2 regions of the Ferrimonas lipolytica genome follow, and region 1 is predicted to be linked to the other one. Evidence: predicted binding sites of a transcription regulator. Region 1 holds the regulator's gene; the other holds the start of a gene.

Region 1 (7,487 bases):
GCGGGGATAGTCAGGTTGAGATCCGTAAAGATCGCCCGTTGCCCTCGTGAAAAGTGCAACCCTTTCACTTCAATCAGCCCGACAGGTGGCTGAGTCTGATTTTTTAGCATAACTTAATCGTGGTGGTACCACCGATCTCCTTGTTATCCACATAACGGTATTTGGTTACCTAATGTAACCGAGTGCTATCAGTGGCCGAATACTTTCAATTTGATTCGGATCGGGCGACAATGCGCGCCAATTATCTGTCCCTATAATACTATGATCATACACTTATTATTACTTTTCTTCGGCTTAGGCCTATTAGTTTGGAGCGCAGATCGCTTTGTCTTTGGCGCAGCTGCTGTAGCTCGCAATTTAGGCATCGCTCCGATGATCATCGGTTTAACCATCGTATCGATGGGTTCCTCCGCTCCTGAAGCCATGGTGGCCGCCAGCGCAGCAATGGAGGGAAAACTCGATACGGCAGTCGGTAACGTGATTGGCTCTAACATTGCCAACATCACCCTGATCCTTGGTTTGTGCGCGCTATTGAAGCCACTCATCGTTGGCTCTTCCACTTTAGTGAAAGAGATGCCAATGATGATTATGGCAACCGTACTGGCCGGCTATCTGATGCACGATCTCACCCTGTCTCGTACCGACGGTATCCTTCTTGCCGCTGCCTTCATTGGCGTAATGGGCTTTTTGATTTTCAACGCCTTCCGCAACCGTGATGACCAACTCACGCAGCAAAGCAGTGATGACGTGCCCGATAATGTGCCGATGGGCAAAGCGGCACTGTGGTTGATTGTCGGTATGATTGTATTGCCAATCTCAGCTGATCTAATGGTCGATAACGCAGTTGGCATCGCCAAGCTGTTTGGCATGTCCGATCTGGTTATTGGTCTCACTATTATTGCTGTCGGTACCAGCTTACCCGAGCTTGCCGCTTGCGTAGCCGGATTGGCGAAAGGTGAAGATGATCTCGTTATTGGCAATGTAGTTGGCTCTAATCTATTCAATATCTTGGCAGTATTAGCAATTCCGACCTTTATCGCTCCCGGCGCCATTGATGCCGCTGCCGCTGGCCGTGATTTCTTCATTATGTTGGCGACCAGCTTGGCGCCACTTGCGATCCTAATACTGAAAAAGAACAAGACCATTGGCCGTATTGAAGGCGCGTTATTACTGGCTTGTTTTATTGCCTACCAAATCAGTTTATTTAGCCAATTAGCATAAGCTTGTGGAGTTAAGAGATGTCTGTACCAATGCAATGGCGCCGCTGGGGTCGTCAAGTAGTTGAGATAGAAGCGGATGCCGTTCGCAATGTCAGTAACTACATCGACGATCAGTTTGAAGCCGCGTGCGCCGCTATTATCGCCTGTAAAGGCAAAGTGATAGTTATGGGTATGGGCAAGTCTGGTCACATCGGTAACAAGATCGCGGCGACACTTGCCAGCACAGGTACACCAGCTTTCTTCGTACACCCTGGTGAAGCTAGCCATGGCGATCTTGGCATGTTGAGCAAGCAGGACATCGTTATTACTATCTCCAACTCTGGTGAAGCCCACGAGATCCTGACATTGATGCCGGTAATCAAACGGATGGGTTTGCCGATTATCGCGATGACCGGCAAACCCAACTCAACCTTGGCGGAGCTAGCACAACATCACCTGTGTATTGCCGTCGGCGAGGAGGCCTGCCCGCTGGGTTTAGCACCAACCTCTTCCACCACCGCCACCTTAGTCATGGGTGATGCCCTTGCGGTAGCACTGCTGCAGGCTCGGGATTTCACCGCCAATGACTTTGCCTTATCACATCCTGGCGGCGCGCTCGGACGGCGGCTGTTATTAAAGGTTGCTGACATCATGCACCGTGGTGAGCGTCTACCTATAGTTAATGAACAGGTGACCGTAAGTGAAGCACTGTTGGAGATCTCAGCCAAGGGGCTGGGAATGACTGCTGTAGTTGATAATAGTGGTGTTCTGACTGGGCTATTTACCGATGGCGACCTGCGCCGAGTTCTCGATGCCCGGGTTGATATTCACCAGACCACCATCGGTACGGTGATGACCCAAAAACCAATTACTATCGATTGCAACTTATTGGCTGCACAAGCACTCAAATTGATGGAAGATAACAATATTAACGGCTTAATCAGCGTCGACGGTGACGGTTGCCCTGCTGGCGCCCTCAACATGATGGATATGCTAAAGGCAGGAGTACTCTAATGGACGCAATCTTAACGTTGTATGGCGCAGTAAATGCCGACGTAATCGAGCGTGCTAGCAATATTAAACTGCTACTGTGTGACGTTGACGGTGTATTCTCCGACGGTCGTATCTACATCGGTAACGACGGTGAAGAACTGAAAGCGTTTCATACCCGCGACGGTTTTGGCATCAAGGCGGTTCAAAATGCCGGTATTGCGGTAGCAGTGATCACCGGTAGGCGCTCTGCTATTGTCGAAAAACGGATGACTAACCTTGGGGTGAAACACATCGTCCAAGGCTGCGAAGATAAGCTCACCGCGTTTGAACAGATTCGCTCTGAGCTCGGACTTGAAGCCGATCAATGCGCATACATTGGCGATGATCTAGTTGACCTGCCAGTAATGGAGAAGGTCGCTCTTGCGGTTGCCGTCCACGACGCTCATCCAGCATTGCTGCCTCAGGCACATTATCGCACTACTATTGGCGGCGGCTTTGGTGCCGTCCGTGAGCTGTGCGACCTTCTATTGCAAGCGCAAGGTAAACTGATGGATGCTAAGGGCATGTCAGTATGAAGCGTGAGCTGCTTGCTGGCTTGCTGCTACTCGCAATGGCTGGCGGCCTATATCTGCGCAACATTTCGATTGAGCCTCCGGTAGTGGATTCACTCTCTGAGAGTGAGCCCGATTACGTAGCTCGAGAAATGAAAACCCGCTCTTATGATGCCAATGGCCGCCTTAATGCCGAGATAGCTGCTGACACCATGTTCCACTATCAGCAAAAGCAGCTAACTGAATTTGAAAACCCCGTTTATCTGGTTTACCCAGAAGACGGCAACACCGTATGGAAAGTCAAAGCCAAGGTGGGTGAGCTGCGCGACAATCGCTTCCTAACGCTAGAACACAGCGTTATTGTTGAAGCTATTGAGCCGTATAAGCCAATCAGAACCATCCATACTGAACAGCTGAACCTGGACCTATCCACGATGGAGATGGAAACTGATCGACAGCTGCAGGCCTTTGGCGAGCAATTCCAAATGACTGGTCTCGGCCTTTGGGCTGATCTCAAGCAAAATCACATTATTTTGAAACAAAAGGTTAGTGCTACTTATGAAACTCAGTAAGCCACTCCTAATTGCGCTGGCGTTACTGGCGCCGCAAACACAGGCACTGCAAGCCGACTTTTTGCAAGCGGTTAGCGTCACCGCTGACCGTTCTGAAGGCGATCTCCAAAGTCGCACCCTAAGCTACATCGACAACGTAGTAGTTACCCAAGGTACATTGCGAATCGAAGCTGACAAGCTGACTCTCATTGCCACTGAAGACAAGTCCGAACAGATCTTTGTTGCCACTGGCAATCCAGCTACGTACGAACAAGTACAAGAAAATGGCATGAAGGCGGAAGCCAACGCATTAGAGATTCGCTATAGCGTAAGTAACCGCGAATTGATCCTCATTGGCGAAGCCCAGATGAGTCAAGAAGGCAGCGTTGTCAAAGGCTCACGTATTAGCTACAACGCCGAGCAACAGAAACTCAGTGCGGAAGGCTCCGACGAGAGCCAGATCACCACCATTTTTATGCCAGCACCGAAAACAACAACTCCAACGGAAAACCAACCGATAGTATTGCCAGCGCCAGAACTACAAGAACAACCTAAAAGCGAGCCTAAACCATGAAGCCAGTGGTTCTTGAAGCGCAGCAGTTAGCCAAGAGCTACAACGGTCGCCAAGTGGTTAAGAATGTCGGCCTTAAAGTTGAAAAGGGACAAATCGTAGGCTTATTAGGTCCAAACGGCGCAGGTAAAACCACCACCTTTTATATGGTGGTTGGCTTGGTCCAAAACGACCAAGGTAGCATTCATATCAATGGTGAAGAGATCACTTATCTGCCAATGCACAGTCGTGCTCGCAAAGGCATTGGTTATTTACCGCAAGAGTCGTCGATCTTCCGCAAGCTCACTGTTCATGACAACTTGATGGCGGTACTGCAGATCAGAAAAGAGCTCAGTAAAGAGCAACGTATAGAAAAACTGGAACAGCTGCTCGAAGAGTTTAATATTACTCACATACGTGACAGTTTAGGGATGGCTCTATCTGGTGGCGAACGTCGCCGTGTAGAAATAGCCCGAGCGCTAGCAGCAGATCCACAATTTATTTTATTGGATGAACCCTTTGCCGGTGTCGACCCGATCTCGGTTATCGACATTAAGAAGATCATCCAACACTTGAAACAACGCGGTCTCGGGGTGTTGATCACCGATCACAACGTCCGAGAAACCTTGGACGTATGTGAATACGCCTACATTGTCAGTCATGGTGAAATGATTGCTCAAGGGGCACCAGAAGCGGTATTGGAAGACCAATTAGTACGCTCTGTTTACTTGGGTGATCAATTCAGACTCTAGTGCCCCCTTCCATCGGGCAGTACAAGGATTAGGGCATTAAATGAAAACCTCGCTACAGCTAAAACTTGGACAACAGCTAACGATGACACCTCAGTTGCAGCAGGCTATCCGACTGCTGCAACTGTCGACGTTAGATCTGCAACAAGAGATCCAAGAAGCCCTCGACTCTAACCCGCTGTTGGAGCAGAGCGACGACGACTTCAATAACCAAGACCAAGAAGCATCTCCGGAAAGTCAGGACAGCCCAAGTGCTTCGGTGACCGAGCAAGCCGCGTTAGATACCAGCGAAGCCCTAAGCCAAACTGACTTAGGCGATAATTTACCCCTTGATAGCACCTGGGACGACGTTTACAGCGCAGCCCCTGCCGCTGCGGCCAGTGGTCCACGCGATGACGATGACAGCTATCAGGGCGAAACCAGTGACGATCTGCAAAGCCATCTACTTTGGCAAATGGGTCTCACCCCAATGAGCGATACCGACCAGGCCATCGCCACGACCCTTATCGATGCCATCGATGAATACGGCTATCTCACTATTCCCGTGGCTGATGTACTAACTGCTGTCGGCCGGGACGACATTGAATTAGATGAAGTCGAGGCGGTCCGCAAACGCATTCAACAATTTGATCCGGTCGGCTGTGTCAGCATCGACCTATCTGAATGCCTCAAGGTACAACTGTTGCAGCACAACGCTGACACCCCTTGGCGAGATCAGGCTATCAATCTCCTTGATGAACATATGGATCTGTTGGCCAATAGAGACTTTCGCACCCTGATAAGGCGTACTAAGCTCAGTGAAACTGAGCTTAAGGACACCATGGATCTGATTCAGTCACTGAACCCAAGACCAGGCGGGCAAATCGCAGCAACACCAAGTGAATACGTGATTCCTGATGTTTCAGTAAGTAAAAAACAGGGACGCTGGGTGGTTGAGCTCAATCCTAACGCCATGCCCAAGATTCGCATCAATCAACAGTACGCCGCCATCGGTAACGGCGCCCGCGGTAGCGGTGACGGTCAGTTCGTTCGCGGACATCTGCAGGAGGCTAAGTGGTTTATCAAAAGCCTTGAAAGCCGTAACGAAACACTGATGAAGGTTACCAACTGCATCGTGCAATTCCAGCAAGGGTTCCTCGAGTTCGGCGAAGAAGCCATGAAGCCAATGGTGCTCAATGATGTGGCCGAGGTGGTCGAGATGCACGAATCGACGATATCTCGAGTGACTACTCAAAAATATCTACATACCCCAAGAGGGATCTTTGAACTGAAGTACTTCTTCTCCAGCCATGTGAGCACTGACAGCGGCGGCGAAGCCTCTTCTACTGCTATCCGCGCGCTCATCAAAAAGCTCGTGGCGGCAGAGAATCCAAAGAAACCTCTTAGCGACAGTAAAATGGCTCAAATTCTGGCGGAACAAGGCATCCAAGTAGCCCGACGCACCGTGGCTAAATATCGCGAAGCCTTAACGATTCCACCATCAAACCAGCGCAAAATGCTGTAACGCGCACCTACGGAGGTAAGCTATGCAGATCAACTTAACCGGTCATCATGTTGATATAACAGACGCACTACGCAACTACATTAACGAAAAATTTGAACGTTTGGAGCGGCATTTCGACCACATCAACAACGTTCATGTAATACTGGAAGTGCAGAAATTACAACAGATTGCCGAAGCTAAGCTGCACTTAAACGGCGGTGAAGTGTTTGCTACCCACGAGCACGACAATATGTACGCAGCAATTGACGGGTTGGTCGATAAACTCGATCGACAGGTAATCAAACACAAAGAGAAAATTTCCCGGCACTAATGGAAATCAATGAACTACTGACACTCGAGCGCACCCTATGTGTCGACTCTGAGTTAAGCAAAAAACGGGCACTTGAGATGATCAGTGAATTGGCTGCCTCTCAGTGCCCTGAACTCCCCCAACACGAGTTGTTCGAGAGCCTTATGGCTCGGGAAAAAATGGGCAGTACGGGCATCGGAAAGGGCATCGCGCTTCCGCACGGTCGGCTGAACCGATTAGATAGGCCGCTGGCGGTGTTACTCAAAAGCGACTCTCCCATCGAATTTGATGCCGTCGATCAGAAGCCTGTTGATTTGTTATTTGCGTTGTTCGTACCGGAGCAACAACATCAAGAGTTTTTATCAATGCTCGCCACGGTGGCAGAGAAATTGAGCCAAAAAGAGCTTTGCCGAGCGATGCGCAAAGCCTCTGATAATCAACATCTGTATCAAGTGATCACTGCATGAAGCTAGTTATTCTTTCGGGGCGCTCTGGAGCCGGTAAAACCGTTGCCTTGCACGTATTAGAAGATCTTGGTTACTACTGCGTTGATAATCTGCCGATGCCATTGCTACTGCAACTGCTGCAAAGCCTCGAAAATCAGCGGGAATTAGTCGCGGTTAGTTTAGATATCCGTAACCTACCGGATCAGGAACTGGCGATAACCAAGCTGCGAGAACGGATCCCCGCCGGTATCGATGCGCAGATCTACTTCCTTGATGCCTCTGACGATACGCTAATGCGCCGTTACAGCGAGACTCGCCGTCGCCACCCATTGTCCAACGACGGCGCGCCGCTAGCAGAGGCTATTGGCCAAGAGCGAAGCTTACTGCAACCATTAGCCCAAGACGCCGATCATCTTATCAACACCGATAACCTCTCCGTCTACGACCTCGCCAACGAAGTCCGAACCTTGCTGCTCGGCGAAGCTCCAAACGAAATGATGGTGGTGTTTGAATCCTTTGGCTTTAAACATGGTATGCCACAACAAGCGGACTTTATGTTTGATGTACGCTTTCTTGCCAACCCGCACTGGGAACCAGAGCTAAGACCGTTTACCGGCAAAGACAAACCGGTTGCCGATTTTTTCTTACAGCACAG
Region 2 (7,487 bases), 1.2 Mb from region 1:
ATTGTCCGGTGGCATGAAACGTCGCCTGATGATTGCTCGTGCGCTAATGCACCGTCCTAAACTGCTGATTTTAGATGAGCCTACCGCAGGAGTGGATATTGAGATCCGTCGCTCCATGTGGGAGTTTCTTAAACAAATAAATGAAGATGGCGTCACCATTATTCTAACCACCCATTACCTTGAAGAAGCTGAGATGCTGTGCCGTAACATTGGCATTATCGACAAAGGTCTATTGGTGGAATGCACCAGCATGAAATCGTTGCTGGCCAAACTGGATGTCGAAACCTTTGTTTTAGACACCCCTGTTGATGCCCCTAAAGCGCAGCTACAAGGGTTTGATAGTCGTCAACTGGATGATCATACCTTAGAGGTTGATGTCCCTAAAACCGCTAGCCTTAACGCCGTGTTTGCTCAGTTAAGTGAGCAGGGGATTGAAGTGTTGTCGATGAGAAATAAAGCTAATCGCTTGGAAGAGTTGTTTGTTAACTTGGTTGAGAACGGTCGCGAGGATAAAGCATGAGCCACCCTTATTGGATCGCCCTAACCAGCTTAGTACGTAAAGAGATCAATCGCTTTACTCGGATTTGGGTGCAAACCTTGGTGCCACCAGCGATCACCATGACCCTGTATTTTTTGATCTTCGGTAACCTGATCGGTTCTCGAATCGGCCAGATGGGCGGCTTCAGCTACATGGAATTTATTATGCCAGGCCTAATCATGATGGCGGTGATAACTAACTCTTACGCTAACGTTGCTAGCTCCTTCTACAGCGCCAAATTCCAACGCAATATTGAAGAGCTGATGGTGGCGCCGGTACCTAATATATTGATCATCCTAGGCTATGTTGCTGGTGGCGTGACTCGAGGTTTGTGCGTCGGTGTTATCGTTACCTGCGTCGCGATGATGTTTGTTGATATTCAGGTGCACAGCTTTGCCATGTTGCTGATAACGGTACTGATGACTTCAACCATGTTCGCTCTCGGCGGCCTGATCAATGCGATCTTTGCTCGAAGCTTTGACGACATTAGCATTATCCCAACGTTCGTATTAACGCCGTTGACTTACCTTGGTGGTGTGTTCTATTCAATCTCGCTGCTACCAGACTTTTGGCAGGGGGTATCGCAACTGAATCCAGTGGTATACACCATCAACGCCTTCCGCTATGGCTTTTTAGGTGTCAGCGATGTCAGCGTTGCCATGTCATTGGGTCTAATGGCGACATTTATTGTGGTGTTAACTGCGGTTGCTTACCGCTTGATCGACAAAGGCATAGGGCTACGTAGCTAATGAATAACGGCAATTCTCGGGCGATTGAGTCTAATCAACAAGGGCTACATGAAAACCTCGATGCAACGGTACAGCGGCACCTACAGCATCAATTTCGCGCCCCGTATGCTGCTCACAGCATCGAGCTGTTTGAGCAACTAAAGCAGTGGAAAGAACAAGATGGACGCCCTTTGGTGTTGGACTCTTGTTGTGGGGTCGGTGAATCCACCGCTAACTTGGCGAAGCGTCACCCTGACGCGATTGTGTTAGGAATGGACAAGTCTGCTGCGCGGGTGGATAAACATGAGCATTACCATAGTGGTGTAGATAACTATCGGGTAGTCCGTGCCAATCTCAATGATCTATGGCGCATGATGGCCGAGGACAACTGGCAGCCAAGTCATCATTACCTGTTGTACCCTAACCCATGGCCAAAGTCGTCCCATCTGCAGCGACGCTGGCACGGCGGACCGCTGTTTCCGTCATTATTGGCATTGGGCGGGCAACTGGAGCTACGCTCGAATTGGCAAATCTACTTGAGTGAATTTCAGCGGGCGCTACAACTGGCCGGGCATGATGGTGAATTTACCCCAATGCCGAACGATCAGCCATTGACGCCATTTGAGCGTAAGTATGGGCAATCTGGACAACCGTTGTATCGACTTGTGGCGGATTTAACCATAAAGCAGTAGCTTTGGCCGTTCAATATATCCAATTTAACAAAAAGTTCTTATATATCAATAGCTTTGTTGTTGGCATGATATTGGCTTGTATCTCGCTATTAAGATCATCAGAGATTGCGATTATGTCGAGAAGTCAGCTGAAATGGTTAATGGTTTGCGCGGGGGCAACCATAGTATTGTCGAGCCAAGCGTTGTTGGTCTGGGCCATCCGTTAAGCCACAACCAGTTTGAAAACCAGCCCAGAACTGCAATTCTGGGCTCTGTGTGCTTGTTACTCTTGTTCAGGCAGTTCGCGGCTTTGCTCGAGTAGATCAACCAATTGGTGACCCACTGCGCCGTCGCGCCATGAATTGTTGCTTTCCTGTACCGACTCCGTCGATTGTTCTTGCTGATTGTTCTGTTCCATCATCTTGCCTGTCTAACAGCTAAACCTTTTCTTTAAATAGCATTGAATTGAGTGAATATCGACCAATTTGAGTATTTATAGCTTAAAGTTGCGACTGTGGCGTCACAGCAGAGAACTCGGCGCATTATTAAATTTGTTGTTAATCAAATTGTTAATCAGGAAGTGCAGTGCAAGGTGCGGTGCAAAATCCCAACTTCCTTGTTGAATGCGCGGTTTGGATACGGTGTTTCTGGTTGGTCACATTGTCTCACTTTTGCTCTTTAGGTATATAATGTGACATTACGTTATCATTATAGGTTTGAATTGGCGTCTTTGTTCTCTAAAGAACATGTTTGGGGCGATTTTTGGATGAAGTTAGGGCACTTTATATGACATTTTGTCCCTTTCGTTTTAAAAGTTAGGCATAAAGCACAGTTGTTACCCAGAATGCTGACTACAGTGTGCGCTAATCAAGAAGTAACGTTCTAGGAGTTTAAAATGACAACCATGGAAACCAACTCTTCAATGAGCTGGGGCTCGCCTAATCAAGCGCGGTTTCGTCAACGAGATCAGGTACTAGTTCGTTTGGCTGAAAAACTGTTGAAAGAGCAGGGGTTGGTGTCATTTCGCTTCTCAGAATTGGCCCCATTAGCAGGGTGTAGTGCCGGTACCTTGTATAAACACTTCTCTAGTAAAGAAGACCTTTTGATCGCTATTTTTGCGCATCATATTGAGCATCTTGTTGAACGTCAGCCACATTTGATGAGCTGCGATCTCAGCTTCGCTGAGCGCTGGGTAGCGATGCATCTTCTGTCGGTGCTCGCTAGCCAACGTAGCAGCTGGACTATCGGTATTAATGGTTTAGGTGGTGCTCCCAAAGTACTTGACCGAGCTACTGAATACCGAGTTCAGGAACTGAAAATGTACTTAGATCAGTTCTATCACGCGATTCTTCGTGTGGTTGAGGGCGCTCGTATTCAAGGTGAACTTTCTGCTACGGATGAACAGGTTTCTTTGGTGCACAGCATGTTGACCTATGTTGAGCGCGGAGCTTGTGGGATCCTCGGTAACGAGTTAATGAGTAATGCGGTTAAGCCGCTTGATAGCCGTCAGATTTTTGATGCGTGCGCTATCTACATCAACTCACTGAATTGGAATGCGCCATTACGAGCAGACTCTTATGAGAGAGTAATGGCTGAAGTTGAACACCAATTGGCGGAGTGCGAGCGGGAACGTGAGCTAGTAAACGCACTGTAATTGATTGGATGATATGAAAAAGGCTGCGATTGCAGCCTTTTTTGATTCTAGCCTCTGGGGCTAATCATTGGCTGTGTACCAATTAAGCGTTGTTGTTTCTAATACAGTTAAAGCACCAGCTAGGCGAGCGCCGATACAAGGGGTTAAGCACTACCGCCGTTGACCTTCTGCCGTAAGGCAAGGGGGATTCCAAAGGGGGCGAAGCTTCCCCCCCTAATGCATACAAGAATGTGCCGTCGCCACCGCAACATCCTCCCCGCAAAAGCACCGAAATCGGTGAAGCCGAAGGCTTAAGATAAACTTCAACAGCTAACTACGACACAGCCTAATCATTTGCGATGACAGTAGTGTCGGTGCAACGCTGAGCCGTTGCCCAGTTTGAGTTAAGCTGCGTGACGACGGTTGCTGTTATTAAGTGTGCTGATAAATTCTGGTCTGGCCGCCTGCAACTGTTTACGTTGTTCGTCGCTCATATTGGCTTCCGGAAGGCGCAAGGCTTGGCGGTTTAAGCGCTTTTTCGCATCGGGGTTTAACCGCAGTAATCCAACCGGACCTTCGATTGCATAGTGCTGAATATCTTCAGCTTGCTCTAGGATCCCCACTCTGAGTAGTTCACTTACCGCAGGATGTTTGCATGGCATCTTAATTACACTGGTCCCTTGCAAGAAAAATTCCCGCAGAATCGCCCGCTCCTGTCCATCAAGCAGTGAGATTTTTTGTTCCATCAACTGAGTTTGTTCTAGCTGACGACGCTTATAGGTTGCTTTATATAGTACCCACTGCAACCACTGGGCTCCGAGAAAGCAAGCAGACAGCACCACGGTTAGACCAATGCCGAAACCGTGCTGTTGTACCCACTGTTGGAGGTAGAGCGATTGCAGTGTTGGAATTGGCAAGGTCAGTAACGCCAAACTAGCGGTGAGCAACCACATCGCCAACCGACTACTTATGCTGCCCCAATCAATACGGCTGAGGTATTCCCAAAAGTTATTCATTTTATTCGTCACAATATTGGCACTGTCAAAAAATAAGCAATCTCAATGCCAATATTTGGAGTTTATGGGGGCAGGCAATGAGAGCAACAGTTTTGCCAGCTTGGTACAATAGGTTAGCGCCATTTCGGTACTGCGAATGATTCAATGATCAAGGTACCTTGGTCAACAGCCACCTTGCTTGGCCCAGCTTCTTCGATTGAGGTAAAGCGCTCTTTGCCTATCTCAAAGGCAACCCGTGGGTGCAGTTTTTTCAGTACCTGTACATTTACGTGCTGGTAGAAATCCGCCAACGTGGTTTCCAGCTGTTCCAGTTGTTGTTGGTTTTCGTTGAGTTGAGATTGGTGATCGGCGACCAGCGAATCGATGGCAGTAATTTCCGCTTGCCCAGTACCCTCGGTGAGTAGCTTTTTCTTGTGCAGCTGCAGGGTAATGATCTCTTTGGATATCTCTGAAGGGACGTGGTGTAGTTGTTCTATCTGGCGTTTAAGATCGTGGTAGTCACGACCAATGGTCACCCGAGTTTCGGCGCCAGCTTTGGCACCAAGTTCAACGCAGTAGAGTTGTCGTCTTGCGGTGGCTTTGCCGCCAATCAAACCGCCTTGACCTCGCTGTGGGTCGCCGATAAAGATATTCTGCTCCGACTGCAATAGGCAATGCTGACAGTGAAGTTCAACACTTATGTCACCAATTGCATTGATGTCGGTGTATTGAGCGTACTGTGCCTGAATATTACCGCCGGCCTGTAGCTGCGCTGCTAGCGTACCGTCCTCGCGTTGACGACCAATGACACCTTGATTTACTAAGATGTCACCACCAGCTTTAATGATGGCTCCCTCTACCGAGCCGCCAATGTGTATGCTACCAGTGGCTTCGACCAGCATGCCTTCCTCGACATTACCTTTGATTTCTATCGCACCGATGAAATTAAGGTTGCCGGTGCGTACGGTTACTTCGTTGACGGAAAGCAGCTCTTCTACTGCGATACCGTTATTAATTTCCATCGGTAGGCCAGTGCGAGCGGCAATAATCAGGTGCGGGTCATTAGGGCTGATTTCGGCGCCGTCACCGGCGATAAAGGCCGCGACTTGACCACGTTCGGCCGGTAACACGGTACCGTAAAGATCGTAACCATTCTTGCCTGGTTGCGGCGGGTGACGACGCATCAGTAAGTCACCACGACCAACCATCTTCGGGCTGCCTAGATTACGCATATCAACCCGTTGCTCATCCTTTTTTTGTGGCGTGAGCTTGCGCTCACTAGGAAGTGCAACCAAACGTTCTAGGTAACCATCTTTGCCTTTTGAAGGTGGCTTGCCTTGGGCAATGGTTGCTTGATGTTTGCTACCTGGTTGGGCGCTGCTATTACACTCTAACAAGCCTTTGATGGCTCTGCGGCTGAGGCCGTGTTGTACCTTTTGCGCCTTAATTAACGGAAGCAATTGCTCCAATGTGGCGGGCTTGCCACCGCGGGGGAGGGTGATAGTGGCGACGAGGGCCATCAGATCTGGTTCAACTTGAAGCTGCCAGCTGCCATCGACTTGGGTTGCTACCCGCAGAGGGATCGGTGCATCGCAGTTTTCAAGCTTGAGTTCAGTTAAGGTTTTTTCCCATAGGTCATGGTGTGGTTCGAACTCTCGGAAGCGACTTTTTTTGAGTAGCTTTTCAATATCATCGACGTTGAGTTGTTGGTGCAATTGGGGATCGAGACTGATGCTGACCTGACGGGATGCCGGTTCCCATAGTAACGCTTGTGTATTCAACATCCGGTTAGAACTTCCATTACCACTTTGAGTAATGATGTTTCATTCTAGTAGGGAAGTTCAAGCGAATTAATCACAGAAACAGAAAACCCCTTGGCTCATAAGAACCAAGGGGTTTAAATCTGGTGCAGATGGGGAGACTTGAACTCCCACGTCCTTTCGAACACTAGCACCTGAAGCTAGCGCGTCTACCAATTCCGCCACATCTGCAAATGTGGTGCTCAGAGAGAGACTTGAACTCTCACGTCCTAACGGACACTAGCACCTGAAGCTAGCGCGTCTACCAATTCCGCCACCTGAGCATATTGACCTGATTGAGTGTTGTTGGTGCAGATGGGGAGACTTGAACTCCCACGTCCTTTCGAACACTAGCACCTGAAGCTAGCGCGTCTACCAATTCCGCCACATCTGCGGCACTAACAACAATACAACCTTACGATGATTTGGTGCAGATGGGGAGACTTGAACTCCCACGTCCTTTCGAACACTAGCACCTGAAGCTAGCGCGTCTACCAATTCCGCCACATCTGCGAATCATCGTTGGTACGGGGGCGCATTATAGAGAGATTGCCGATTCGGTCAACCACGAAAGCTGTTTTATCTCGCATCTGCATAGATTTTGAACTTGCTGTCCTGATCTACGATATTTACGCGACCAAAAACGTGATTTAGATCGTCCCCATAGGGCAAGTGGTGGTTGGCGACGATGATCAACTGGCCACCGGGATTCAACATCGCTGCCGCATCGCGGATAAACTTCTTAGCCACATTGAACGATTGATCCAGACCACTGTGAAATGGTGGGTTAGAGACGATAAGGTCAAACTTGCCTTCCACTTGGTCCAAGCCGTTTGATGGGTATACGTCACCCATAAGCTGATGATCTTGCAATGACACTTTAGCTGCTTCAATTGCCATAGCATTGATGTCGACCATATGTAGATCGATCTTTGGATTACGTTTGGCCAAAAAGGTACCGATGATGCCGTCCCCACAACCAAAATCGAGTACTCGACCCTGCGGTAACAGTGGTAAATTCTTTAACAGTAAGGCGGTGCCTTGGTCCAAACTACCGTGACCAAACACCCCTGGTAGTGAGGCCAGTGACAGGTCACCATCAGGAGTTGCGACATTATGGTGC

The links. Region 1 encodes sigma-54, which starts transcription at its own class of promoters, with help from an activator protein. Its sites were predicted from a motif close to GTTGGCACGNNNNTNGNNT; they were not measured.
Region 2: the regulator sigma-54 is predicted to act here: its motif matches at 4,621-4,639, upstream of HER31_RS00490 (superinfection exclusion B family protein).

The regions. Positions count from the first base shown of each region.
Region 1 covers NZ_CP051180.1:3,026,990-3,034,476, forward strand. The annotation lists gene HER31_RS13875 (ATP-binding cassette domain-containing protein) at 1-110, opposite strand, end outside; gene HER31_RS13880 (calcium/sodium antiporter) at 262-1,221, shown strand; gene HER31_RS13885 (KpsF/GutQ family sugar-phosphate isomerase) at 1,239-2,213, shown strand; gene kdsC (3-deoxy-manno-octulosonate-8-phosphatase KdsC) at 2,213-2,767, shown strand; gene lptC (LPS export ABC transporter periplasmic protein LptC) at 2,764-3,315, shown strand; gene lptA (lipopolysaccharide transport periplasmic protein LptA) at 3,302-3,868, shown strand; gene lptB (LPS export ABC transporter ATP-binding protein) at 3,865-4,596, shown strand; gene HER31_RS13910 (RNA polymerase factor sigma-54) at 4,637-6,097, shown strand; gene hpf (ribosome hibernation promoting factor) at 6,120-6,407, shown strand; gene ptsN (PTS IIA-like nitrogen regulatory protein PtsN) at 6,407-6,853, shown strand; gene rapZ (RNase adapter RapZ) at 6,850-7,487, shown strand, end outside.
Region 2 covers NZ_CP051180.1:104,556-112,042, forward strand. The annotation lists gene HER31_RS00465 (ABC transporter ATP-binding protein) at 1-520, shown strand, start outside; gene HER31_RS00470 (ABC transporter permease) at 517-1,287, shown strand; gene trmB (tRNA (guanine(46)-N(7))-methyltransferase TrmB) at 1,287-1,958, shown strand; gene HER31_RS00480 (hypothetical protein) at 2,221-2,358, opposite strand; gene HER31_RS00485 (TetR/AcrR family transcriptional regulator) at 2,833-3,591, shown strand; gene HER31_RS00490 (superinfection exclusion B family protein) at 3,975-4,586, opposite strand; gene HER31_RS00495 (DUF342 domain-containing protein) at 4,700-6,349, opposite strand; tRNA gene HER31_RS00500 (tRNA-Leu) at 6,470-6,556, opposite strand; tRNA gene HER31_RS00505 (tRNA-Leu) at 6,562-6,648, opposite strand; tRNA gene HER31_RS00510 (tRNA-Leu) at 6,672-6,758, opposite strand; tRNA gene HER31_RS00515 (tRNA-Leu) at 6,791-6,877, opposite strand; gene HER31_RS00520 (methyltransferase) at 6,944-7,487, opposite strand, start outside.